Regions from separate parts of the Paenibacillus sp. RC21 genome, predicted to be linked through region 1. Evidence: predicted binding sites of a transcription regulator. Region 1 holds the regulator's gene; the other holds the start of a gene.
The links. Region 1 encodes LexA, which represses DNA repair genes until DNA is damaged. Its sites were predicted from a motif close to CGAACATATGTTCG; they were not measured.
Positions count from the first base shown of each region.

Region 2: a site for LexA is predicted at 4,266-4,279, ahead of ABIA61_RS07070 (YhjD family protein). Genes of this name have one in related genera too.

Region 1 covers NZ_JBIYCS010000002.1:48,021-53,771, reverse strand. The annotation lists gene ABIA61_RS05410 (hypothetical protein) at 1-492, shown strand, start outside; gene ABIA61_RS05405 (accessory gene regulator ArgB-like protein) at 470-1,006, shown strand; gene ABIA61_RS05400 (cyclic lactone autoinducer peptide) at 1,003-1,149, shown strand; gene ABIA61_RS05395 (LytTR family transcriptional regulator DNA-binding domain-containing protein) at 1,167-1,565, shown strand; gene ABIA61_RS05390 (hypothetical protein) at 2,081-2,221, opposite strand; gene ABIA61_RS05385 (hypothetical protein) at 2,264-2,434, opposite strand; gene lexA (transcriptional repressor LexA) at 2,998-3,624, opposite strand; gene ABIA61_RS05375 (LysM peptidoglycan-binding domain-containing protein) at 3,815-4,183, shown strand; gene ABIA61_RS05370 (DUF896 domain-containing protein) at 4,289-4,495, shown strand; gene ABIA61_RS05365 (hypothetical protein) at 4,624-5,133, shown strand; gene ABIA61_RS05360 (HAD family hydrolase) at 5,327-5,751, shown strand, end outside.
Region 2 covers NZ_JBIYCS010000002.1:391,026-396,776, forward strand. The annotation lists gene msrA (peptide-methionine (S)-S-oxide reductase MsrA) at 1-697, shown strand, start outside; gene ABIA61_RS07050 (lipid II flippase Amj family protein) at 798-1,601, opposite strand; gene ABIA61_RS07055 (DUF2188 domain-containing protein) at 1,888-1,989, shown strand; gene ABIA61_RS07060 (YitT family protein) at 2,131-2,835, opposite strand; gene ABIA61_RS07065 (DMT family transporter) at 3,300-4,190, opposite strand; gene ABIA61_RS07070 (YhjD family protein) at 4,328-4,735, shown strand; gene ABIA61_RS07075 (amidohydrolase family protein) at 4,742-5,029, opposite strand; gene ABIA61_RS07080 (hypothetical protein) at 4,992-5,276, opposite strand; gene ABIA61_RS07085 (class I SAM-dependent methyltransferase) at 5,375-5,521, opposite strand; gene ABIA61_RS07090 (MerR family transcriptional regulator) at 5,511-5,751, opposite strand, start outside.

The sequences.
Region 1 (5,751 bases):
AGTATGGTGTTGAGAGAAGAAATGTCGTTGTCTTTTTTTGCTCCGACTATAAACATTATATTATTCACATTATTGATAACTACTGTTGTAAGGATGCCCATTATTTGGGCAGCTATCATATCCATTACAGGTACGTTTTTGTATACGCTGTTTCAAGCAATAATCATAGTAATGCTCTTTGGTACATTGACATCAGACATGCAGACCTCTCCAGAGGGATCGTTAGCTCAAGCTGTAACCAGTGCATGGGTGTTAGCTATATCATGGTTACTATTTAAATTCAAAATAGGCTTTACAGCAGATTATGAAAGCTTGCGTTTTAGGTGGGAACATGTACTTGTTGTTATTTTAATAATTGGGGTACTAGCAGCTAGTACATTTATGTTCTACGTCAATAATTTTCCTTTGAGTATTTTATTTATAGCTTTGGCATCTGGAATGTTTCTGTACTATGCGCTAAAAACGGAGCGTGATTATTATAAAAAATCTTGATTCTATCGCTCTTGATATTGCAACTCATATCAAAACAGTTGTACCGGGTCATCCAGCTTCTATTGCGGTTTTAAAACATGGAATAGCCGTTGTGATTAATACAGTTTCAATCATTTTGTTAACTATTGGTATTTCATTTATTACGGGTAAGGTGCAGGAAACTGTACTGGCGATGATATCTTTTTCTATACTGCGTCAAGTTGTAGGAGGAATACATTTAAAGAGCAATATAGTATGCATTGTTGTATCTACAGCTTTACTTACCGCCCTGTCCTTTGTGAATTTAAACTATAATTGGATAGTTATTACTTCGATATTAAGTATAATACTTGTCTTGGTTTATGCTCCGTCTAGAATAGACGGGAAGACTCGTATACCTAAACGGCACTACCCATTGTTAAAAATTTGCGGGGTTGCAATAATAACACTTAATTTGTGGCTGGCTTTTCCGGTGGTAGCTGCTAGTTTTTTTGTTCAAAGCTTAACGTTAATAGAGAGGAGGTGCGAAAAATGAAAAGTCCTAAATTTAGTAAATTTAAGATTGGTATGTACTACAATGCTGCCATATTACTAACTTCACTTGCAGTTGTATCAGTGAGTACAGCGAGTTTGTCTTGGATTCACAGTCCCGAACCACCTGAAGAACTGTTGAAATAAAGTGGGAGATATATGAAATGCTAAACTTAACCGTCTCAGCTGATGATTCTCGAGGTATTAACAAGGGCGAAAACATACCAGTGGACAAGGTTCTTTTCATATCTAAAGGACGTAAGAGGGATCAGATTCTAGTTCACACATTCGAAAAAACATATTACATGATCGGCACCCTAAGGCATTGGGAAAGCTTCCTAAATAATAATGGGTTCCATTTCTTGAATGTAGACAGAAGCAATACTCTGAATGTGGAAAAGGTGAAAATTGTTAATGGCATTTTCAAAGACGCTTACTTTGAATGTGAGATAACAAAAACATCGAAGAGGTGTCCGATCTCTTATCACCGATTTGACGAGGTTATAGAGGAAATGGGTTTCATTAATTCGAACATAATCTTCACTGGAGTTGCTACTAGATAGCGGCTCTTTTTTTGTCAAAAATACTCGGCTTATATTGTCGAATCATAAGAGACATTCAGCACCCTGATTTTTGTTCATATGTCCCTAATTTTAGGAATTGATATAGGTAAGAGTTTCGAATTTCATAATCAAGGGAAAAAGAATGGGAGAAGGTAATGGGTTGTGTTGAGTTAACATTTTCGCTCCTTATGTTTATGAAACGAGGAAAAGCATTTCGTTCAGAGTACATAGGATAAATGATCATACAGTAAAGATAAAGACACAATAGTTCACAGGGGAGAATAGACATGAAAAAGCATTTTTTTGAATTTTCTCAGGACTGGGATTTAGATGAAGAGAATACGAAATTTTTATCAGTATTCACTTACTTCAAATGTTAAAATTCTGTTGAAAATGATAAAGTCCTACCGACTGCTAAAGGGCCCCTTAATATTGGTTCAATATCCGTTTTACACTATAATGCGGCACAAAAAAGCGGGAAGAAATCCTTCCCGCTTTTCGCTTAAAAACAATCATTAACGTCTGCGTTGTCTATCATTTACACTAAACAGATTAACAGCCAGTGCGTTACCTCTAGCACGTGCAATCGCTCTCTGATTTGAACGGATCGATAATCCTCTTCTTCTCACGTGACGTTTGAAATGTCTTTTACACATGATATCACCTCCCTTCACAAGAAATGAAGGTACGGATGAATTTTAGAAGTGTTTATGCTTACGGTTACGTTTGGAAATTTTGATGTTCAATGCATTGGTGGCTAGTGCGTTACCGCTTCTTGTTTCGGCGGCTGCGGCCTGAAAGACTTTTACGACCAGAAATTTGTTCTTGCCGATACGGTGCTTATACGTTTTGACTCGATTTTTGATCATCTTCTTATCTCCTTTGCTAAGGTCTACTTTATTCATATGTCAGTAGCGCTAGCAATGTATCAGCATAAATCTATTAAAAGCAAAAAGAAGCTATCACCTATGATCCTAATATTCAGAAACTAATAAAGTATGGAGATACGGAACGTAAAAAAACTTATGCTTACCTGCCGTATCCTTTCCCACTTTACGTTGTAGGAGAAAGTTACAGCAGATTAGCATAAGTAGAATAGTAAAGAATGAAGATAAGAAGCTGGTAAAAGAAATATTACTTATTATAAAGGGTTTTAAGTTTTTTCTCGTAATACGCTTCCTGGTTAAGAATACGATTATTCAGTTGTTCAGATAATATACCATATTTATCTAAAATAATGATATAATTCTTTTGATCCACCAATATACAGAACAGTAATTGCAGGTATAAACCGTTTAATCTATGGGCTATCAAAGGAAAAAGAATAGCTGTGAGGAACATTTTGTGTACATAAAATCAACACAAAACCGGCTTGCCATGGGCAGCCGGTTTTGTTGTAGCGGGAAGAATAACGGGGCTGAAAAATGAAAAATCAGTGGAAGTCCCGGAAGAGTCCTACAACCTTGCCCAAAATACTGACGTGCGTCAGACGAAGCGGTTCAAAGGCCGGATTTTCCGGTTGAAGTCGAATATGATCTTTTTCCTTGTAAAAAGTTTTAACAGTAGCCTCGTCCTCGTCTGTCATGGCCACGACAATATCGCCGTTATCGGCTGTCTGCTGTTGACGTACGATGACATAATCTCCGTTGGCAATACCAGCTTCAATCATGCTTTCTCCTACAACAGATAACATGAATATTTTATCCTCACCAACAAAATGTTGGGGAAGAGGAAAGTAATCTTCAATATTTTCTGTTGCTGTAATAGGCAGACCAGCTGTAACTTTGCCGACGACCGGAACACGACTAATTGAGTAATTAATCAAGTTGCTGTTATCCGATTCGTCTTGGCCGAGTAACTCGATGGCCCGCGGTTTCGTTGGATCACGACGAATCAGTCCCTTTTTCTCCAGACGATCCAAATGACCGTGAACCGTAGAACTGGAGGCCAATCCGACAGCCTCACCTATTTCGCGTACAGAAGGGGGATAACCCTTTAGACGCACTTCATTGCGGATAAATTCAAGAATGGCCTGCTGGCGGCTTGAAATCTTAGACATACCGTATCAACCCCATTTAGTAACGTTTGGGAAAATTATAGCATAGAACCTCCGTTCGTACAAACGTAAGTTCTAAATAATCCTAAAAAATAATCACGAACTTTTGTTCTCTTTTCTATTGAACAAAACAAATGTTCGTGTTATATTGTGAAAAAACATAGGAACAAACGTTTGGAGGACGCGACAAATGATGAAATATAGCACATATCAAAGTATTTTTCCAATGAATTTAGAAAAGATTCAAAATGTCCGGAATGAGAGAAGGGCGCAGCTTGTACGGACCATTTCCAACAGTCTCCTGCCCAAACTTCTTATTCTGGTTATCGTTGCCTGGATTGCGGGTGCAGGTGTACTGACGGTATTCGCGGCTCCTTCGGTTTCGAATGAAGAGGTGACCAAACTTATTGTACAACCTGGGGATACATTGTGGCGGATTGCCTCCACTCATAAACCGGAACGAATGGATACACGGGTATATATAGAAGGAATTGTTCGGATTAACGGAATGGAAGATCGAGGAGTGCAGGCAGGCCAGCTTTTAAAGCTTCCGCACTTCTGATCAGTCACATTAGAGCTGTCAGGGAACGTGATACGGGAACCTTGACAAGCTCTTTTCTACATGTCAAAGTGTATTATATCTTTGCTTATATGGAGGGGACAGAATTTGGATATAGACAGCTTGGTACAGCGCATCAATGAATTGGCTCGCAAAGCAAAAGCCGAAGGATTGACGGAAGAGGAAACAACAGAGCGCGCCAATCTTCGGGAAATTTATTTGGATAACATTCGCCGTAATTTCCGGCAGCAACTTGATACGATTGAAATTGTGGACGAAGATACGTCGAAGGGAAATGGTGGGCTGAAGCATTAATGTCGCTAAAGCGGCTTAGCCCGCGTAATTTGCTTTTCGTTTTTTTAAGGTATCTATTTTTGGTATCTATATAGATTAGGATTGGTAGCAATTGTTTTAAGCAATATATTTGGGAAGGGAATTGAGAGATGGCCCGGTCATTTGAAAGAAAAGTTCGCAAAAACACAGCGCATTTGAATAAATCGCGCAAAAAGCAAGGCATCCAAACCATTAGTGGCGCCGGTTCTGCAATGGATATTTTCCGTGGACGTAATATTACCGTGCCAATCATGTTGGCTGGACTTGCAGTTCTGTATATGCTCATGAGTTATTTTTTGACTAAGACTGGTATGCGCGGCATGGACTGGCTTGTATTCGGCTTGTATTTGATGCTGGCTGTTATCTTTTTCATCCGCCGTCCTTATTTGAAGGTTGGAAAGAGCACGCTGTATATGTTGAAGGGTGGCAGAGAGCGTCCAATGACGGCAGAGGATATGAAAGCCATCAAGATTGAAAAGGGTTACGTAACGGTTGAAAGAAAAGGTAAGGGTGGCAACTTTATTTTTACAAAATCACTGGGCCGTTATGATACGGATGCCATTGCAGAGCGGCTTGAGAAGTTTGCGCTATCTAATCAGGTTCAAGTAGACAAAAAATAACGACTTCTGTTGGTTAGAATCGTTTAGATTGTCCGTGGGCCTGTAGCCTCTGTAAATAAGGTCGCATGATGTTATTTCATATAACACATTGCGGCCTCTTGATTAATATGGGCACATAACGATTGGAATGCTTGTAGACGCAACAAGGCAGAACAAGCGTACATATAAAGTGGAAAGAGAGTGGATAATACAGATGACGATTCAAGCGGTAATGTTCGATCTTGATGATACACTTCTGTGGGATGAGCGCAGCGTAGAAGAGGCATTTGACGCAACGTGCCAGACAGGTTCCCTGGAAGCAGGCGTTGATTCGAAAGCTTTGGAAGAAGCAGTCCGCAAGGAAGCGCGTGCTTTGTATGAGTCTTATGAAACCTTTAGTTTTACTCAATTGATTGGCATTAATCCGTTTGAGGGATTGTGGGCGAATTTTACGGCAGGAGAGCAGCCAGAGTTCCGGCAATTGGAACAGCTGGCCCCTGCTTATCGAAAGGAATCTTGGCGTAGAGGTCTCCAACAGTTGGGGATAGATAATGAAGAGTTAGCGCAAAAGCTGGCAACCCAATTTGCCTTGGAAAGACGCACCCGTCCCCATGTTTATGAAGAAACGTTTGAGATTCT
Region 2 (5,751 bases), 340 kb from region 1:
ACAATTCCACGATAGAGGTTCATCCTACCAAACAGCTATTTTCTATCATAACGAAGAACAACGAATCAAGGCAGAGGCTTCCAAAAAAGTGCTGGGTGAAAGCGGCCGTTTTGACAAGCCCATTGCTACACCAATTCTGCCTGCGGCAACCTTTTATGAAGCGGAAGAATATCATCAGGACTATCATAAGAAGAATCCCGCCCATTACAAGCGTTACCGCAAAGGCTCTGGACGTGAAGATTTTATTGAGCAAAATTGGTCGGGCAAAATAGATAAATCTGATCTTAAAGATCGGCTGACACCTATTCAATACGAAGTAACACAAAAAAACGCGACCGAGCGCCCTTTTCAAAATGAGTTTTGGGACCATGAGGGTGAAGGGATTTATGTGGACATTGTTTCGGGAGAGCCTTTGTTCAGCTCGCTCGACAAATATGATGCAGGTTGCGGTTGGCCCAGCTTTACTCGCCCGCTGCGCAGCTATAACGTCAAAGAAAAAAACGACCTCAGCCACTTTATGATTCGTACCGAGGTCCGTAGTCGCGAAGCGGATTCCCATTTGGGACACGTATTTGATGATGGCCCAGGTCCTGATGGCCTGCGCTATTGTATTAATTCCGCTGCGCTCCGTTTTGTGCCTCAAGAAGACTTGGAACGTGAAGGCTATGGAGCCTATAAGTCATTATTTGAAAAGTAAGTAGACTTCAAAAATATTTTAGACTGGCCCAGAAATCATCTTTCGCAGATGGCTCCGGGTCAGCTTTTTTTGAATTAAACTGGTGAATTCAGTTTCCGGCTCAGTCCATAATCCATCCAAGCCAGATTGCGAGCGGCACCAATAGCAATTGTGCAAGCAAGGTACCTCCCAGACGCGAAATGATCATCCAGCCGTACATACTGTTCATACGATTTAAGGGCAGCTCCCCGCGCAGCGTTTTTTCAGACAATACCGCCAATCTGGGATCAATTAGCAAAGTTAGCAGTACCGTTGCCATACCATTGATTAGACCCGATGACATAGACATTGCTGTACCCTGAGCGGGCCACAGGAATGATGCATATAAAGCAGACACCACTCCAGTCGTATATATCGCGGTCACAATCATATTCAGGGTAATCAGACGCTTTGGGATCGCTCCCTTGAACAGCGAGGTGAGCATGGACCAGGTTGGACGCTTCATGTAGTAGCCTGCATGCTTCCAGTGGTTGCGCACCATTAAATGACGCACCAATGCCGGAATAGACCCGGTATGCTCCAGATGCACAATCCATCTGGCGGACATGCGTACCACTGTCGGATACAAAATTATAGCGATCATGGTTCCAACGGTTGCTGCCAGTAGGACCCCATGCATATACAGCTCCAGTCTAACATCAGCCCCACTCGCTCGCACGGCGGCCTTAGCCTGATCGACCATACCTCCGAGTAAAGGTCCCTGCGCCATATTAGAGGTGCGTGAAACCAACAGCAGCATACTTGCAACGGTTAAAGCCAATCCAATCCGACGCGCTCGCAAACCGCCAAGCCGGAGGGCATAGGACAAGCTATCTGTAGTATGTATGATGATGGTTAGCATAAAGACGAAACCCCAGGCAAGCAAATGCCCCACTCCTTTTCATATTTAAATCCTGAGCATGTAAGACCCTGACATTCTGTACACCATTATACGCTTTTTCTCAAAATACATTTTACAATATATTCATTTCTTGCTTTCCGTTTATTTAAGCGGACAGCGGGTAATACATAATACATCATCTGCTATAGGGAGTGATTAGCTGTCCCTTGGACCAAACATGATTATCCCCCATCTATGAAAAATCTGGAGCCTCGTGTGCGGGAAAGGCAATCATTCCGCTTCTTACGGATCTCAGGAGCCTATTCATGTCGTGCCACATGAGGATGGCTGGGCTATTAAGGAAGAAGGACATGACAAGTCTGCTTCAACCTTTAAGCACAAAAATAAAGCGGTGGACGAGGCTCGAAAATGAGTAGACTGCCAGCAGATTTCGGCGATTATTTATGACCGGAGCGGACGTATTCATTCTACTTTGAAGCCTTCCTGACAAAGCCTGGATACAGCGAAAGGGTGTCACGTAGGAAGATTTCTCTCCTGACGTAACACCCTTTCCTTATTGACGAAGGCTGTGGACGACCGGCACTGTTTTGGCAACTACCTTTGGGGCTGGAATAGCCGCAGGCAGCACCTTTTTCACAGGTCGGTGTAGTTGGAACGTTGTCGTCCATGTAATTATTTTTCCGGCGAGCCACACAGCCAGTATGGTAAACATTGTTTCCTTCACAGGCAGATACAACAGCGATAATCCCAATACAATAATGTCACTGACGATAAACACGTTACCGATTTTCCATCCGCGCCACTCGCTGATCAGCAGGGACAAAATATCATCGCCCCCGGTTGCTCCACCGAATCGCAGTACGATTCCGGCACCCAAGCCTGTAAGCACTCCGCAAAGCAGAGCCGCTACCAGCAAGTTGCCGTGCAGATCTATAACCAGCGTCGAATACTTTTCAAATCCTGCATAAAACAGGGAAAAGGCGACCGCCCCGATCAATGCCAGCAGCATGAATCTTTTGCCCTTCAGTACCCAGGCCAGCAATATGACAGGGATATCAAGCAGTAGCATACTCCAAGCCGGAGACACGCCAAATGCGTAATGTCCCAGCAGGGCCAAGCCTGCAAATCCGCCTTCTGACAAATGATTTTGAGCATTGATGTGATAATACGTAAAAGCTAAAATGCATGTTCCGAGCAGCATGACAGCAATCTGCCTTAATGCTCCATTGTTCACGATAGATTCGTAAGTTTTCCTCATACAGGCTCCCTCGGTTTCTCGTAAGTTTGATGTGGATGAACCCACTCTTACGGAAGCTACCGGGTAAGTTGTGCCTGGAGGACTTGGTCCTTCGCATATACAATCCCCTCTTCCGCAGAGTTGGCTTTCGCAACTTGACGTTACTCCGCGGAAAAGCTAAGTATAAGACAGATCAAATCGTTTCCAAATCGTCCTTTGGGGAAGTATCCTTCGGGGACACATGGTATCCTGATCCTTTCTTTTGTGGAATAAAACTCCGACATTTCTGTGGTACATGTAATTCTATTATTTATTATACCACACCTTACCACCTGCTAAACAGCTTGCTTTTTATGCTGCACCATATTTTTATTTTATGCGTGAGCATGCTTTATTGTATGTGCGAATAACGGCATTATACCGAAGGTTTGGCGGATGCACATACAATGTACTTATGGCATGGTTTATGCAGGTTTTCAGTGATACTACCCGGCTAATTTGGCTGTTCTGCGTTGGTTGGCCATAAACACCCCTCCGAGTATAAGGAGCAGCCCGGTCAGAACGTTCCAGCCGATGTGTTCATTCAGAAGCAAAAAGCCCCATACAATAGCGCTCACCGGTACAAAATAAGTCACCGAGGAGGCAAATTCCGGACTTCCCCGCAAAATCATATAATTGAACAATATATACGCTACTCCCGATCCCAAAACCCCCAGCCCTATAAGGGAACCCAACACACCAGGGATGAAGACGACCGACAGATCAGGTCGATCCACCATTGCCGTCATGATGCCGCCCCCTGCCGCCGCACCCAATAGTGTCGCAAAGGTTGCCTGATACATCGACAGATTGGATAAAAACCGCTTGGACAACTGCGTTCCGAAGCCATAGCAGAGAGTCGCAAGCAGCATACATCCAAAGCCGACGGGGTCGACAGAAATAATGGATACAGGATTAATACCCAGTAAAATAACGATTCCTACAAAAGCGAGGCCCATTCCAAACCACTGCATTCGATAAAAGATAGCTCTGAAAAAGACAATTCCGACCAACATGGTCCAGATTGGCGTGGTGGCATTCAATACGGAAGCCATGCTGCTAGCAATTCTGGTCTCGCTAAAACTAATCAAGGCCCATGGCAAAACCATGTTCACTAGAGCTACGAGAATAACCGATTTCCATGGAATACTTCTGAATTCAAATGGCTTGCGCATAAGCAGCATCAACAAAACAATAAAAATGAGGCCAAAGCCGGAACGAAGAAATACAATAGTCCAAGGCCCTACGTGATGGAGCAATAACACCTTGATAAACAAAAATGATCCGCCCCAAATGAGGCTTAGCAGCAATAGCACCGCATATAACGAGCGTGACAATATGTATACCTTCTTTCTTTCCAATAATTGATGATTGCTTTGGCAAAGGAATAATTTCTATGATGAAGTATAAAAAGAACATTTGTTCTGTATGCTGATTATAATTGTATTCCTGCTATGAGTAAAGGAGATTTCTTATGAAAAAGATACTGGACAACAAGAATAAGGCCCCACTGCCTTCCGAGGAAGACGCAGGGCTGATCAAAACTTGTGTACTTCTGACCCTCGTGCTGGATGTGCTGGAGCGGGACATTCGCATTCTGAATGCCTCTGCCTTAAAAATGCCCGATCTGTACGTTCGCAGCCTGACCGGGGTGCAACAGCGTGTAGCTGTTCAATTGGCGGAGACAAAGGCGCGAATGAAAAGGCAAGGAGTTAAAATATACAACGAAACCCGGAATCACGAAGGCGTGGAGGTTCTGTATGTATGCCGTGGCTACCAAAAGCGGTTTTTCATGCTTTCCTCCTTTGCACGCAGCGAGGTTCGACGAGAATTGGGACATTATTTAGGAATTGATGTGACCCAAAGCCACTCGACTGTGTAGTCTCGTTTACAATCCTTGTACGATGCGTTTTCCGCGTACCGTTGCTTGTACGAGCACCTCTTTCTCGTCTATTGTTAGCAACTGTCTTCCGCGCATTAGCACACGCCCATTCACAATGGTCGTATCAACATCCGCGCCGTTTACACTGTAAGCAAGCAGTGACTCTATCTGGTGTATTGGCTGTAAATGCGGCTTTTGCATATCTATCAGAATGATATCTGCCTTTTTCCCCACCTCAAGTGTGCTGGTTTCGTGCTCAAGGTTTAGCAGCTTGGCTCCATTGACTGTAGCCATTTGCAGCGCCTGCGCAGCAGTAAAAGCAGCTGGATTGCCTGTGCTTAGCTTTTGCAGCCATGTCGCTGCCTAAATGCAGTCTCCCTGTAATATGCCAGAAAGCCGCAAAATACCCATGTCTATCGAACCAATCCAGCATGCAGGAGCGTTCTGCACAATATACAGGCAACTCGGACTCCTCGTTATCCGGTGTAGACATGCTTTCCCCCGCTTCCGGTATCTCTGCTGCATCAACCATCAGATCCACGACGCAAATACGTCCGTGTGGTTTAAGCGTGCGTCGCATTTCTGACAGAGAGAGTATTTTTTGTTCATCTGTCAGATGATGCAGGGCATAACTGCTGACTACAAGTCAAAGGTCCCGTCCATATAAGGAATCGACATCAGATTTCCCAGCCTCGTCTCCACCTGCGGAAATTTACTCCGGCAGCGCTTGAGCATTCCATTCGATTGATCCACACCTGCCATACGAATGCCCTTTTCAGCGAACAACCCCGCCAGATTCCCCGTCCCTGTACCTGCGTCCAGACTCACCTGCATTGGCAGCCACACGCTGTACGATAAGACGCAAAGCACGCCTGTACGCGGGATGCCTGCCATTTTCTCCCTCTTCCAGACTCACCCTGATATCATGTACAGCTGCGCGGCTGTCAAAATCCCAACCGTCAAACCAGTCTTCACGCAGCTCCCGCTGACGCTTCAAACCTCCGGCCAACTGAAAC